DNA from 2 places in the Lacrimispora indolis DSM 755 genome. Region 2 is predicted to be linked to the other one. Evidence: a T-box and tRNA genes for the amino acid it is inferred to sense, from the RefSeq annotation. Region 2 holds a T-box; the other holds one or more tRNA genes.
What was found. The T-box of region 2 lies ahead of tyrS (tyrosine--tRNA ligase). A T-box ahead of a tRNA ligase gene usually reads a tRNA of that ligase, here a tRNA-Tyr.
Positions count from the first base shown of each region.

Region 1: it has a tRNA-Tyr gene. The T-box ahead of tyrS (tyrosine--tRNA ligase) is inferred to sense a tRNA for this amino acid. The anticodon was not compared.

Region 1 is NZ_AZUI01000001.1:1,842,371-1,850,137, forward strand. It holds gene K401_RS0108815 (sugar ABC transporter ATP-binding protein) at 1-1,273, shown strand, start outside; gene K401_RS0108820 (ABC transporter permease) at 1,273-2,274, shown strand; gene K401_RS0108825 (guanylate kinase) at 2,345-2,932, opposite strand; gene K401_RS0108830 (aminotransferase class I/II-fold pyridoxal phosphate-dependent enzyme) at 3,202-4,665, opposite strand; gene K401_RS0108835 (hypothetical protein) at 4,833-5,063, shown strand; tRNA gene K401_RS0108840 (tRNA-Lys) at 5,164-5,236, opposite strand; tRNA gene K401_RS0108845 (tRNA-Phe) at 5,240-5,312, opposite strand; tRNA gene K401_RS0108850 (tRNA-Met) at 5,361-5,434, opposite strand; tRNA gene K401_RS0108855 (tRNA-Tyr) at 5,481-5,562, opposite strand; tRNA gene K401_RS0108860 (tRNA-Thr) at 5,584-5,656, opposite strand; tRNA gene K401_RS0108865 (tRNA-Val) at 5,693-5,765, opposite strand; tRNA gene K401_RS0108870 (tRNA-Asp) at 5,788-5,861, opposite strand; rRNA gene K401_RS0108875 (23S ribosomal RNA) at 5,955-7,767, opposite strand, start outside.
Region 2 is NZ_AZUI01000001.1:3,166,004-3,173,770, forward strand. It holds gene thiF (sulfur carrier protein ThiS adenylyltransferase ThiF) at 1-166, shown strand, start outside; gene K401_RS0115235 (thiazole synthase) at 187-966, shown strand; gene thiH (2-iminoacetate synthase ThiH) at 977-2,194, shown strand; gene K401_RS0115245 (thiamine phosphate synthase) at 2,210-2,788, shown strand; T-box leader at 2,857-3,113, shown strand; gene tyrS (tyrosine--tRNA ligase) at 3,155-4,381, shown strand; gene K401_RS0115260 (transaldolase family protein) at 4,853-5,539, shown strand; gene K401_RS0115265 (NAD(P)-dependent oxidoreductase) at 5,578-6,432, shown strand; gene K401_RS0115270 (DUF4867 family protein) at 6,489-7,154, shown strand; gene K401_RS0115275 (type 2 periplasmic-binding domain-containing protein) at 7,199-7,767, shown strand, end outside.

The sequences.
Region 1 (7,767 bases), 1.3 Mb from region 2:
TGCCGCTGCCGGAATTGCCTGTGTATATCAGGAATTAAACATTGTAAAGCTACTTTCAGTCACAGACAATATTTTTATTAACAAAGCCTTAAAAAAGAAAGGCAGCCCGTTTCTGGAATATACAAAAATGCATGAGATGGCCCATGAAGTAATGCTTTCTCTCGGTCAGGATATTGATGTAAAAAAGGAATGCGGTTCCTATGGCATGGGAATCCAGCAGATGGTGGAAATCGCAAAAGCAGTTCTGATCGATGCAAAACTTATTATCATGGATGAACCTACCTCAAGCCTTGGGGAAAAGGAAGTGGAACAGTTAATGAAAACAGTCCGCTCCTTAAAGGAAAAAGGCATTGCGATTTTGTTCGTATCCCATAAGCTGGAAGAGCTTTTCGAGCTATGCGACCGGGTAACGGTCATGAGAGACGGAGAACACATCCTGACAAAAAATACGGATGAATTGGATAACGATTCTTTAATCTCCGCAATGGTAGGCAGAACATTGGATAATCAATACCCGAAAGTAGAATCAGAAACCGGCACGGAAGCACTTCGGGTAGAACATTTAAACTCCGCAGGTGTTTTACGGGATGTAAGCTTTCATGCAAACCATGGAGAAATCCTTGGTTTTGCAGGCTTAGTAGGAGCCGGCAGAACTGAAACATTCCGCGCCGTGTTCGGCGCTGACCCCTATGACAGCGGGGAAATTTATGTAAACGAAAAAAAGGTAACCATAAAATCACCCAAAGACGGCATCCGCTGCGGAATGGCATTTTTAACAGAAGACCGCAAAGGCCAGGGACTGGTTCTTTCCCAATCAGTCCGGACGAACCTGATCTTAAGCAATATGAGAAACTGTGTGAAGGGCCTGTTCTTTGATGAGAAACAGATCGATCAGCTGGCGGAAGAAACCATCAGTGACTTAAAAATAAAAACTCCCACTGCCGATGAGGTAGTGGGGCAGTTATCAGGCGGCAATCAACAAAAAGTGGTCATCGGAAAATGGATCAATACAGACGCGGATATCTTTATATTTGACGAGCCAACAAGAGGAATTGATGTAGGTGCCAAAGTGGAAGTGTACAACATCATGAACCGTTTGGTTCTTGCCGGAAAATGTGTTATCATGATTTCTTCCGAATTACCGGAGATCATAGGAATGAGTGACCGGGTGATCATCATGAGGGAAGGAAGAGTCATGGGAGAACTTTCGAAAAAAACAGATGTACTGAATCAGGAAATTATCATGAAAGCAGCTTGGGGAGGTAAAATTTGATGAAAAAAAAGAAGTTAAAAGATATTTTAGGAAAGGTGGCTCCATTGCTGGCCTTGGTTCTTTTATTCATTGTTTTATCTTTGGCAACAGATAAATTTTTTACGCTCAATAATATGATGAATATTCTAAGGCAAACAGCTGTTAACGGGCTGATTTCCGCAGCCATGCTGGTGGTGCTGATTACAGCAGGCATCGACTTATCTGTAGGCGCCAATGCAATTCTGTGCGCATGCATGATGGGTATGCTGAAAAACTCCTTTGGCATTACAAACTCTTTGGTATTGATCCTGGTCTGCATCATAACCGGTGTTTGCGTGGGCTTCTTAAATGGCATACTGCTCACAAAAATGCACCTTCCCCATCCGTTCGTTTCAACCCTTGGTATGAAAAATGTGCTCTGCGGACTTGCACTGCTGGTGGTTTCAACAAAAACAATTTCCGACTTTCCGGCTGCCGTTACATTTTTAGGTTCCAGCAACTTATTTAAGGTGTCCGGCGGATTCTCCGGGATTCCATTATGCTTTATTATTTTGATATTGATCTATGTGGTTTATCATTTCTTCTTAAATAAAACTGCTCTTGGAAGAATGATTTACTGTGTAGGCGGCAATCCGGAAGCTGCCCGCCTTTCCGGAATCAATTCCGATAATGTACTGATATTTGTTTACAGCTTATCCGGATTTATGTGCGCCATTGCCGGTCTGGTTATTGTAGGGCGCTCCGCAGTAGCCAATCCTTCCGCAGCTATCTCACCATATGATACCGATGCCATTGCGGCATGTATCATTGGCGGTGCCTCCTTTATGGGTGGAAAAGGAACCATCTGGGGAACCCTGATCGGCGCCCTGATGATCTCTACCATTCGAAATGGTTTAACACTCTTAAATACTTCAAGCTCCGTACAGTACGTTGTTATCGGCCTTGTAATAATCGCCGCCGTATTTATCGACGTAACAAGAACCCGTATGGAAGCAAAGGCCAAACGGCTTGCCGCTAAATAAAAATCAACTTTAAAATAAGCATGAAAGTCGCTATGGAATCCCATATCCCTTTCATGCTTATTTTAATCATTTATATCTCAGCAGTCACAGCTTTTACGATCTCATCCAGGCACGTTTCCAGCTCCTGATTGCAGAACCGCCTATGTATTCCGCATCGAACCAGATTCTCTTCTTTAAAGTCCTCTTCATCGGCCAGAAACCTTCTGCAAAGCTCCTTATATTTTGGTGTCTTCTGTCCCCTTTCCCGTCTGATTGCTCTCAAAAGCCGGTCCCCGTCATCAACCTCAACATAAATAGGAAACAGCCTGTCCTTTCCAAAGTAATCCCTGGTCTTTTCATAAGATTCCAAAGTTCCGATCATTAAATACCCATTTTTCTCTTCTAAATTAATCTGACCGTCATCAACAGTAAAATAACTCCACGGCCCATAAATGGTTTCATACGTCCTCTCCTCAATAAGCCTGTTTTCTTTCCTGAATTCCTCCAGTTTATCCATGGTAGTAAAATGATATTCCACCCCATCCCGTTCTCCATCCCGGATCGGTCTGGTGGTATATAAAACAACTCTCTTTAATTGAGGAAGCCTCTTTAAAAGTCTTTTATAAATCGAATCCTTTCCGGAAGCGCTCTTTCCCATTACATAGAATATTTTGCCCATTTTTTCTGCTCCATCTTTTATTCTATCTTTTATTTTATCCTGTATCTCTTTTTTATCTTTTATCTCATCTTTTGCCTTATCTTTTATCTTATCTTTTGACTTACCTTTTATCTTATCTTTTGACTTACCTTTTATCTTATCTTTTGACTTACCTTTTATCTTATCTTTTATTTTATCTTTTGACTTACCTTTTATCTTATCTTTTATTTTATCTTTTGACTTACCTTTATCTTATCCTTAATTTTGTCTTTATTTTTCTTTCCAACCACTCATACTTCATCAACCACATAAAGTTCTCTGGAATCCTCATCCTCCATACCCTGCACCGCAAGCCCCAGTTCCTTATACTTCATGATCAGGTCAATAGATGTTTTATTTAAAACCTCCCCTGGTACAACGATAGGAATTCCTGGCGGGTACACGTAAACAAATTCCGCCGATATCATTCCTTCTCCGTGGGGAATAGCGATTCTGTGCCTGGGTTCATCCATAGCCTGAGCAATGGTCAGACGACATTCCGGTGTTCTATCCAGCTCCTGACATAAGCCGATCTCACCACCTTCATAACCAGCCTCCGTGGAAAGCATAGAATCAATAGAAAGAAGGGCATTGCATAGCCGTTCAAGACCTTCCTGGGTATCAGCCAGAGTCGTTATGGCAGTCACATAGTCTGGACCGCACATTTCCATTTCCAGATGATATTCTTTTCTCAACCTGTCATCCAGCCAGGTACCCGATTTTCCCGTACCCCTTGTGGAAATGATGATCTTGGAGCGGTCCATGTCATAGATTCCATGCATCCCCTTCTCCTGATCCGTAAGAAGTTTCAGATGATTCAAGCCAGACAAAACCATTCGGATCCAATCTATTTTATCGGAGAAGAGCTTCATCTGCTTCACCCCTTCCCCGGCCATATACCGTATACAGCTCTCGATCCCCGCCATCAGCACGTAGGAAGGGCTGCTGGTTTGATATATATGCACATAGCGGTCTAATCTCCCCATATCCACATATCCTTCCCTGACATGCATAACAGCCGTCTGAGTAAAGGAAGGAAGAGTCTTATGAAGGCTTTGAATTACCACATCCGCTCCAAGCTCTAATGCGGAAACCGGAAATTTTCCCTCTCGCCCAAAGGAAAAATGCGCTCCATGAGCTTCATCCACAATAAGAGGCAGGTGAAACCTATGAACGATCTCTGCAATAGCTTTAACATCAGATACAATTCCATCATAGGTTGGGGATACTACAAATACAGCCTGAATTTCACGATGGTTCATCAACATTTCTTCTATTTTTCCTGGAATTAATCCACCTTGAATACCGAATTCCGGTATGATTTGTGGATAAATATATTCCACTTTCAACTGATTGAGGAAAACTCCATGAAATGCTGACTTATGGCAATTCCTGCTCATAAGAATGGTTCCGCCCCTTGATACAGTTCCGCTTATGGCGCTGAGTATTCCGCTGCTGCTCCCATTGATCAGATAATATGTCCTGCTGCTCCCATAAATCCCTGAAGCCCATTCCATAGACTCCTTTAAAATACCTTCCGGATGGTGTAAATTATCAAAACCTTCTATTTCCGTAATATCTAAGGAAAAAGGATTTGGAAAATCAGCCGCAAAAGATTCTTTATACTGCCTTTTATGACCCGGCATATGAAAGGGATAAAAATCCGATTTCCCATATTCCTTTAGTTTCTTTAATAAATCAGGTGTATCATTCATAGTATGAACCGCCTTCTGCCTCCATAAACCACTGGCCCATTTCCCTGCTCTTTTTCCATTCTTCTTTATAATTCGACCCCTTTAGTATAGCATCCTTATCCTCTCTTTACAATTTTTTCTCACAGCGCTATAATATAACTTCGGAAAGAAAAAAGGAGATGGTTATCATGAGATTAATTGAATTTAAAATGGAACGCCCTGGCCTGGTAAAAGCCGGAGATGACGTTCAGATCATAGAACGGGAAGGAACCAGCAGCTACAGCTATATCATAGACCCTGCTGTGGCCATGTCCGGCTGCTACATGGGAAGGGATCGTATCAAATCCGATCATGGAATTGTCAAAGAGATCAAGCACAATGATCGTGGTTATTATGTAATTGTAGAATTTGATGAATGATCCCATTTTGATGAGTAACTCTACCTTCATAAATCTCTATATCTGCAAAATTTTCTATAAAACAAAAAGCCTTGAAACATCTCTGTTTCAAGGCTTGTCCTGAGACACCGGGGACTCGAACCCCGGACAACTTGATTAAAAGTCAAGTGCTCTACCACCTGAGCTAGTATCCCATATGCCCAAAGCCGGAATCGAACCAGCGACACGAGGATTTTCAGTCCTCTGCTCTACCAACTGAGCTATCTGGGCCTATGTACTTTCATTCGTACACATTTTCCTAAAATTACTCAAAAAAAATTGCGGGGGCAGGATTTGAACCTGCGACCTTCGGGTTATGAGCCCGACGAGCTTCCAGACTGCTCCACCCCGCGTTATTTAATTATATTATATGCAGTGATTAAGATTTTAATCACCAAATGGATGGAGATGGATTCGAACCATCGAAGCGTGTCGCAACAGATTTACAGTCTGCCCCCTTTGGCCACTCGGGAACCCATCCATATTTTATTAAAGTGATGCAAGCCGATGATCGGACTCGAACCGATAACCTGCTGATTACAAATCAGCTGCTCTGCCAATTGAGCCACATCGGCACAAATCTTCTCATGCGTGTTGCTTTGCATACCGAATGGGACCTATAGGGCTCGAACCTATGACCCTCTGCTTGTAAGGCAGATGCTCTCCCAGCTGAGCTAAGATCCCATGATCAAAATTTAGTTTTAAACGACCCGGATGGGACTCGAACCCACGACCTCCGCCGTGACAGGGCGGCGCTCTAACCAACTGAGCCACCAGGCCAAAACTTATTGAAGGCTATTGCATATACCCTCAAAACCACACATTGTTACATATCTATTTTCATCCGTTTTTTTTCCTCTTACCTAAACCAACCTGGTTAAGCCCTCGACCTATTAGTGACAGTCAGCTACACATGTTGCCATGCTTCCACCTCTGCCCTATCTACCTCGTCGTCTTCAAGGGGTCTTACTCTTGCGATGGGATATCTCATCTTGAGGGGGGCTTCACGCTTAGATGCCTTCAGCGTTTATCCCTTCCCGACTTGGCTACTCTGCCATGGTGTTGATCACCAACAGATACACCAGAGGTCAGTCCATCCCGGTCCTCTCGTACTAAGGACAGCTCCTCTCAAATATCCTACGCCCACGCCGGATAGGGACCGAACTGTCTCACGACGTTCTGAACCCAGCTCGCGTACCGCTTTAATGGGCGAACAGCCCAACCCTTGGGACCTACTACAGCCCCAGGATGCGATGAGCCGACATCGAGGTGCCAAACCACTCCGTCGATGTGAACTCTTGGGAGTGATAAGCCTGTTATCCCCAGGGTAGCTTTTATCCGTTGAGCGATGGCAATCCCACTTTATACCACCGGATCACTAAGTCCTAGTTTCCTACCTGCTCCACCCGTCGGTGTCGCAGTCAAGCTCCCTTATGCCTTTGCACTCTTCGAATGGTTTCCGTCCATTCTGAGGGAACCTTTGAGCGCCTCCGATACCCTTTCGGAGGCGACCGCCCCAGTCAAACTCCCCGCCTGACATTGTCCCCCAGCCAGGTCATGGCTGCAGGTTAGAAACCCAATACCGCAAGGGTGGTATCCCAACATCGGCTCTGATAAGACTGGCGTCCTATCTTCACTGCCTCCCACCTATCCTGTACATGCAGTACCGAATCCCAGTATCAAGCTGGAGTAAAGCTCCATGGGGTCTTTCCGTCCTGGCGCAGGTAACCAGCATCTTCACTGGTACTTCAATTTCACCGGGTGCATTGTCGAGACAGCGCTCAAATCATTACGCCTTTCGTGCGGGTCGGAACTTACCCGACAAGGAATTTCGCTACCTTAGGACCGTTATAGTTACGGCCGCCGTTTACTGGGGCTTAAATTCAGAGCTTCGCGTTGCCGCTAACCCCTCCTCGTAACCTTCCAGCACCGGGCAGGCGTCAGCCCATATACCTCACCTTTCGGTTTTGCATAGACCTGTGTTTTTGCTAAACAGTTGCTTGAGCCTATTCTCTGCGGCCTGATTTCTCAGGCACCCCTTATCCCGAAGTTACGGGGTCATTTTGCCGAGTTCCTTAACAATGCTTCTCCCGCCGGCCTTAGGATTCTCTCCTCATCCACCTGTGTCGGTTTACGGTACGGGCACATATCACACAATAGCGGCTTTTCTTGACAGCCCCTACGAAGACTTCCCTACTTGTGTTCGGTACGCGTCACACCTTCCTGTTGCTGAGCGGATTTTCCATCTCAGCCAGTAAAATGCTTGCCCCGGTCTTTTCATTCCCGGGTTCTTCCTCGGTTCTGTGTCCCCACAGTTCTGATGATATGCGGTACAGGAATTTCAACCTGTTGTCCATCGACTACGTCTTTCGACCTCGCCTTAGGCCCCGACTTACCCAGAGCAGATCAGCTTTACTCTGGAAACCTTAGATATTCGGCCTGGAGGATTCTCACCTCCATCTCGCTACTCATTCCGGCATTCTCTCTTCTTAACACTCCACATCTCCTTACGGTAATGCTTCTGTGCGTTAAGAATGCTCCTCTACCAATGTGTATGAATACACATTCCACAGCTTCGGTGTCGTGTTTTAGCCCCGGACATTTTCGGCGCAGGACCTCTCGACTAGTGAGCTATTACGCACTCTTTGAATGTGTGGCTGCTTCTAAGCCAACATCCTAGTTGTCT
Region 2 (7,767 bases):
CAGTAATGAGATCCGTACCAGGAAGATAAGCCGGAATTTTTATCTTTGCGGCGACGGAATGTCAGAGCCGGGGTACGGAAACGGGCTGATGGCTCCCAGGGTGGCAATCTGTGCTGCCCATGAGGCCAATATGATAACCCAATTGATTCTTCAGCCGGAATTATAAAAAAACAGGAGGGAAATAAAATGAATCCTATAAAAGAAGATAAGCTGGTAATCGGGGGTTTTGAATTTACATCCAGGTTCATCCTGGGATCGGGAAAATACTCCCTGGATTTAATCCAGTCGGCCATAGAAAGGGCGGGAGCAGAGATCATCACCCTGGCTCTCCGGAGAGCCAATGCAGGGGGAACGGCGAATATCCTGGATTACATACCCGAAGGCATCACCCTTCTTCCCAATACATCAGGGGCGAGAAATGCAGAGGAGGCCGTACGGATCGCCCGTTTGGCAAGGGAAGCAGGAAGCGGGAATTTTATAAAAATTGAAGTGATCCATGATTCCAAATATCTGCTTCCGGATAATCAGGAAACCATAAAAGCAACGGAAATCCTGGCAAAGGAGGGATTTATCGTTATGCCTTATATGTATCCGGATTTAAATGCGGCAAGGGATTTGGTAAATGCCGGGGCTTCTTCCATCATGCCGTTAGGTGCCCCCATCGGCTCCAATAAAGGCTTATGTACCAAAGAGTTCATCCGTATTCTCATTGATGAGATCGATCTGCCAATTATTGTGGATGCAGGCATTGGAAAACCCTCCCAGGCATGTGAAGCCATGGAAATGGGAGCTGCTGCGGTCATGGCCAATACGGGGATCGCCACGGCCGGGGATATTCGGCTTATGGCAGAGGCCTTTAAAAATGCTGTTGAGGCAGGCAGAAAGGCTTATCTGGCCGGTATGGGCCGGGTCATGGAAAAGGGCGCCAGCCCTTCGTCGCCCCTGACCGGATTTTTACGGGAGTAAGGAGGAAATCATGAGTACGGAATCTTATAACAACGAAAGCATTTTAAATGAAGAAATCAAAGAATGGCAGAAAAAAAACCGGATCGACCATATGACCTATCTGCCGGATATGGAGGTTTTGCATTCAGACATACAGGACCGGGTGATAAAGGCCATGGAAAGCTATGATTACGACAAATACACTGAAGCGGATGTGAAAAGTGCCCTGGCCCATGAGAACCGGTCCCCGGAAGATTTTGCGGCGCTGCTGTCGCCGGCAGCAATGCCGTTTCTGGAGGAGATGGCCTGTATGGCGAGAAAGGAGACCAGAAGATATTTTGGCAACAGTGTGAATCTGTTTACTCCGGTTTATATTTCCAATTATTGTGAAAATTTCTGCATTTACTGCGGTTTTCATTGCAATAACCGGATCAGCCGTGCCAAGCTGGGTGAGGAAGACATTGAGAAGGAAATGAGGGCCATTGCAAAAAGTGGACTTAAGGAAGTCCTGATCCTGACAGGGGAAAGCAGGAAAATGTCGGATGTGAAATATATAGGGGAAGCCTGTAAAATTGCCCGGAAATATTTTAAGGCAGTAGGGTTGGAAGTGTATCCCATGAATTCGGATGAATATGCCTATCTTCACCGGTGCGGTGCCGATTATGTAACGGTCTTTCAGGAAACTTACCATACTGAGAAATATGAGACTCTGCACCTGGCCGGGCACAAACGGATTTTCCCCTACCGCTTTGCTGCCCAGGAGAGGGCCCTGAAGGGAGGAATGCGGGGAGTGGGGATCGCCGCCCTTCTGGGGCTGGATGATTTCCGGAAAGATGCCTTCGCAACCGGCATGCATGCCTATCTGCTGCAGCGAAAGTATCCTCATGCAGAAATTTCCTTCTCATGTCCCCGCCTGCGTCCGATCATCAACAATAATAAAATCAATCCCATGGATGTTCATGAGCCCCAGCTTTTGCAGGTAGTAACGGCATACCGCCTGTTCATGCCCTTTGCAGGCATTACGGTGTCCACCAGGGAATGTGCCCGGGTACGGGATAACCTGGTAAACATTGCAGCCACAAAAATTTCCGCAGGGGTGAGTACCGGAATCGGCGGACATGCGGATGAAACGGAGCAAAAGGGGGACAGTCAGTTTGAGATTTCAGACGGCCGTTCCGTGGACGCGGTCATGAAGGATTTGCTAAGGCTTGGTATGCAGCCGGTCATGAGTGATTATCTGTATGTATAACAGGAGGTATAACGTATGGGATCGAACGAATTTTATCAGGGAATCATAGCAGTGACCAACCGGCATTTATGCAGCCGTCCATTTTTAGAACAAATAGAATCTGTCTGCAGACTGCAGCCCAGGGCATTGGTCCTGAGGGAAAAGGATATGGAGGAGGAAGAATACCAAAGGCTGGCCCGTCTTGTACTTCCAATATGCGAAAACTTTCAGGTACCCTGTATTCTTCATTCTTTTTCCGATACGGCGAAGAAACTGCATGTGGATAAGATACATTTGCCTCTTTTGAAATTACAGGAACAAGGAAGGGCGGAACCGGAGTTTTCTGTCATAGGCACTTCCGTTCATTCGGTACAGGAGGCGCGAAGAGCAGAGGAACTGGGAGCCACTTATGTAATTGCCGGGCATATTTTTAAAACCGGCTGTAAACCCGGCGTGCCTCCCAGAGGACTTGATTTTCTGGAGGAAGTATGCGGTGCTGTCAGCATTCCTGTTTATGCCATTGGAGGGATGCTGCTTACCGTGAGCTGCCTAAAGGAGATAAAGGAAAGGGGTGCGGCGGGAATGTGCGTAATGTCAGGCCTGATGAAAGAGTAAATTCGAAAAACCCCTCTTGACAAATTAATCAAACCAACATATACTAGTCAATAACTTCATAAACAAATGTAAAAGCGTTGATAAGAACAAGTAGCAGTTTGAAGGACCACACAGAAAGCAGCCGGCAGATGAGAGGCGCGTGGAAAACGGATTGTGAATACATCTTTGAGCTTCGTACCCAACGGCTGAGATGCCAAGTAGGCTGCGACGGATTCCCGCACCCGTTATTGTGCTAGAGTATCGCATCAGGTACTCAAAGAGGTAGGCAGCGTGAGCTGTTTATAAACTTAAGGTGGTAACACGAGACTTCAGCCTCGTCCTTTTGATAGGACGGGGTTTATTTTTTTATGAAAAAGGAGAATGACGATGACGATTTATGAAGAATTAAAAGCCCGGGGCCTGATCGCCCAGGTGACAAACGAAGAAGAGATCAGTAAAATGGTAAACGAAGGAAAGGCCGTATTTTATATTGGATTTGATCCCACGGCAGACAGTCTTCATGTAGGTCATTTTATGGCCCTGTGTTTAATGAAACGCCTTCAGGAGGCAGGCAATAAGCCTATCGCCCTTATCGGCGGAGGAACCGGTATGGTTGGAGATCCGTCCGGAAGAAGCGACATGCGTCAGATGATGACCGTGGATATGATCCAGCATAACTGTGACTGCTTTAAAAAGCAGATGAGCCGTTTTATCGACTTTTCCGAAGGAAAGGCCCTTATGGTCAACAATGCTGACTGGCTGCTGGAGTTAAATTATATTGATTTTCTCAGGGAGGTAGGCCCGCACTTTTCCGTTAACCGCATGCTGTCCGCTGAATGCTATAAGCAGCGTATGGAAAAGGGATTAAGTTTCCTGGAGTTCAACTACATGATCATGCAGAGCTATGACTTTTATGAGCTGTTTAACCGCTATGGCTGCAACATGCAGTTTGGAGGAGATGACCAGTGGAGCAATATGCTTGGGGGCACGGAGCTGATCCGCCGGAAGCTGGGAAAGGATGCCCATGCCATGACCATTACCCTGCTTTTAAATTCCGAAGGAAACAAGATGGGAAAAACCCAGTCCGGTGCCGTGTGGCTTGATCCGGAAAAGACTTCTCCCTTTGATTTCTTCCAGTACTGGAGAAACATTGCCGATGCGGATGTACTAAAATGCCTGCGAATGCTCACCTTCCTTCCTATTGAGCAGATCGACGAAATGGACGGCTGGGAAGGCAGCCAGCTGAACGAGGCAAAGGAAATCCTGGCCTATGAGCTGACCAAGCTGGTACACGGGGAAGAGGAAGCCCAAAGATCAAAAGAGAGTGCCAGGGCACTGTTTACCGGAGGCAATGCGGCAGATATGCCAACCTGTGAGCTGGATGAGGCGGATTTTATTAACGAAAGCATTGACATCCTGTCCATTCTTCAAAAATCCGGCTTAGCACCCAGCCGTTCTGAGGCAAGGCGCAATGTGGAGCAGGGAGGAGTGATCGTGGAAGGAGAGGCTGTTTCTGATGCAAAGACTGTTTTCACAAAGGAGCAGTTGTCCGGAGATGGGATGATAGTAAAGAGAGGCAAGAAAAAGTTTGTAAGGGTGATTGCAAAGCAATAAAAAAGAAGATGCTGAAAAATAGATGCGATTCAGCTAAAACTTCACACCTTTTAGAGATAGAACAGGGCATGCAAAAATGCATATCCTGTTCTTTTTTTGAAAATTGCTCCATGAGTTCTGTGCGGACCAATGAGATTAAAACCTAGAGTCCCGGTGATATTACAGCAGCCGGATGCTTGCCCCGTTCTGCTTCAATAAGGTTATGAGAAGGGGAGAGGGGGTTCCGGGTGCTGAAACTTGGGAGATCATAAAAATTCCGTCAATCTGCATAAAATTGATTAAATGATTTAAACAATATGACAAAATATAAAAACCGCCAAATTATCCATTGACATATGGATTATATTACTATAATATAAACAATAAAATTAAACATAAAAGACAAAAACCAAAAACCAAAAACAGAGCATTGAGTAAAATTGATTTAATTAATTAATAAAATTAATAAACATAATGAGGAGGACTTAGGCTATGAAGTATTTTTTAGACAGCGCAAAGCTTGATGAGATTCAGTTTGCTTACAACACATTTGGTATTGATGGTGTGACAACGAATCCAAGGCATATCATGCTTAGCGGAAAACCATTTCTTACGGCAATCCATGGCATTGCAGATTGGATAAAATCCCAGGGACTGGATGGGTATGACCGTTTTCCTGTATCAGTGGAAATCAATCCTCACCTGGATGAAGCAGAGGCCATGATAACGGAAGCCAGAAAGATTGCTGCAATCAGTTCTAATTTTGTAATCAAAATTCCCGCAACAGAGGCAGGAATGACTGCGGCCAGAAAACTGGAGGCAGAAGGCATCCGCACGAATGTAACATTGGTGTTTTCACCTGCCCAGGCCATTCTTCCAGCCAGGAATCATTCTCTGTTCGTATCCCCATTCATCGGATGGAAGGAGGCCAACGGTGAGGATTGTAAGGCTTACATACAAAATATTGTGGATATCTATAAGAATTATGGCTTTTACAAAAAGACACAGATTATCTGTGCGGCGATCCGTACTCCCAAGCAGATTGTGGAATGTGCCGTGGCAGGAGCCGACATTGTGACAACCGGCCTGGATGTATATCGGGATACCATGAAACACGCTTATACCAACCAGGGGATTGAAACCTTTATCAATGCCTGGGATAACACCATTACAGAATAGTGGGCGTAAGGAAATGAACGAGAAGGAGAGGCTGGGATATGAAGATCGGATTTATCGGACTTGGCATCATGGGCGAGTCCATGTGTGAGAATATAGTGAAAAAGCATGATGATACAGTCTATGTGTTTGACTTTGTAAAGGAAAAGGCGGACTTACTGGCGGCTAAAGGTGCTGTGGCGTGCAGGGATTCCGTGGAACTGGCAAAGGTGTCTGATGTGATTATTTCAATGGTCCCCAAGTCAGAGCACTCCAAAGCAGTGTACACGGGGATCCTGGAAGTGCTGGATTCCACGAAAACCTGCATTGACATGAGTACCATAGATCCCAGCGTATCAGTGAAAATTGCAGAGATGGTGAAAAAGACAGGAGCCGGATTCATCGATGCCCCGGTGGTAAAGTCAAAACCTGCGGCTGTTGCAGGTAAATTAGGAATCTATGTGGGCGGCGATGAGGAAACCTATGAGAGAATGCGCCCCATCCTCCTTTACATGGGAGAAAATGTAAAGCATATGGGGGAAAACGGCAAGGGGCTGGTAATGAAGATCTGCCACAATGCCCTGGTATCCCAGATTCAGAATGGGGTCAATGAAACCATTGCCTTAGCGGCAAGAAATGGAATTTCCCTTATGGATTATGGGGAAGCCGTCTCCTATGGCGGGGGCCAGAACTTTTATCTGGATTCCAAGAAAGCCTTTCTTGATGCAGAGGATTATACGACTGCCTTCTCAGTGGAAAACATGGCAAAGGATGTAAGTATCTGCATGAAGCTGGCAGATGAATGCGGCTTTTCAATGCCTGGAGAGCAGGCAGTATGGGGGGTTTATGAAAAGGCTATGGAAGCCGGATATGGAAATGAGGATTTTTGCGCTACTATAAAAATAGTAAAAAGATAGGAGCGCTTAAAAAAGTCCGGTCACAGATTCAGAGGAAGATGATAATGAGGAATATGATGATTAAACGGTTAAACGAAGTCAACGATGTGGCAGTCCGCTCTGTTTTTGATGAGGAATTTAAAACATATGGACGGGTGGTCACAGGATATGATTTCTCGGACATGGTGTCTTACATGGAAGAAAAATCTCTTATACCGGAAAACGGCAACATATACCTGGCTTCTGTTCCTGAGATGGAACAGGTGCCTGGGGCAGCTTTTTTAAGAGATGGGTTTTACGGCGGGATGGACATACAGGTAGGGTACTGTAATGGAAGAAATACCGCTTACAATGGATTTGAATATCACAAAGGCAGTGAGATCAATATCGCCGTGACGGATTTCATGGTGGTTTTAGGCCATGTATGGGAGATTAAGGATAATACATACAAGACAGAGGATGCAAAGGTGTTTTTTGTGGAAAAAGGGACAGTTGTTGAGATGTACCAGACCACGCTCCACTTGTCACCCTGCCGGGTAACGGATGAAGGGTTTAAAGATATTATAATCCTTCCAAGGGGAACGAATACGCCTTTGGAGCATAAGCCGGAGGCAGCGGAGGACGAAGGAAAACTGCTTTTGCAGCGCAACAAATGGGTCATTGCCCATCCGGAACGGGAACCCTTGATCAGGCAGGGCGCTGTTCCGGGACTTATAGGGGAAAATAAGGAACTTAAGTATTAAGGGAATTGAAAAGCAAAAACAAATAATATATCAGGAGGTTGTATATGAAAAAGAGAATATTAGCAATGGTACTTGCAGCTGTTACAGCAGTTTCCCTGGCAGGATGCGGTGCGTCCGCCACACAATCGGAACCATCCGGAAATACCTCGAAGGAGTCAACCGCAGCCGCGGGAGGCCAAAGCGGTGCAACCATCAAAATTATATGTCCTTACGGCGTAGGCGGCACTGCTGATTCCATTGCGCGAAAGTATGCGCTGGTTGCCGGTAAGGTTCATCCGGAATACAATTTTATCGTGGAAAATATGACAGGCGGAGACGGTTTTTCTGCGGCAAACTATTACACTGATTTGGATCCGTCCACAAAGGAACTGCTGGTTTATGGTTATGGTGTGGCATACCGTCATGATCTTGGCAAGAAATATCAGACTGAGGTTGTGGACTTTGACCGCAGTGACATATATCCGGTTGCATCCATTGATGACAGGACTTGGATTATGTACGGAAAACCAGGCACGACCCTGGCGGATATCCTGGAGAAATCCAGGAATGGCGGCATCAAGATGTCTGGCGGGAATCCCCTTTCTGATCCCCATCTGGCATTAGGCTCCCTGGT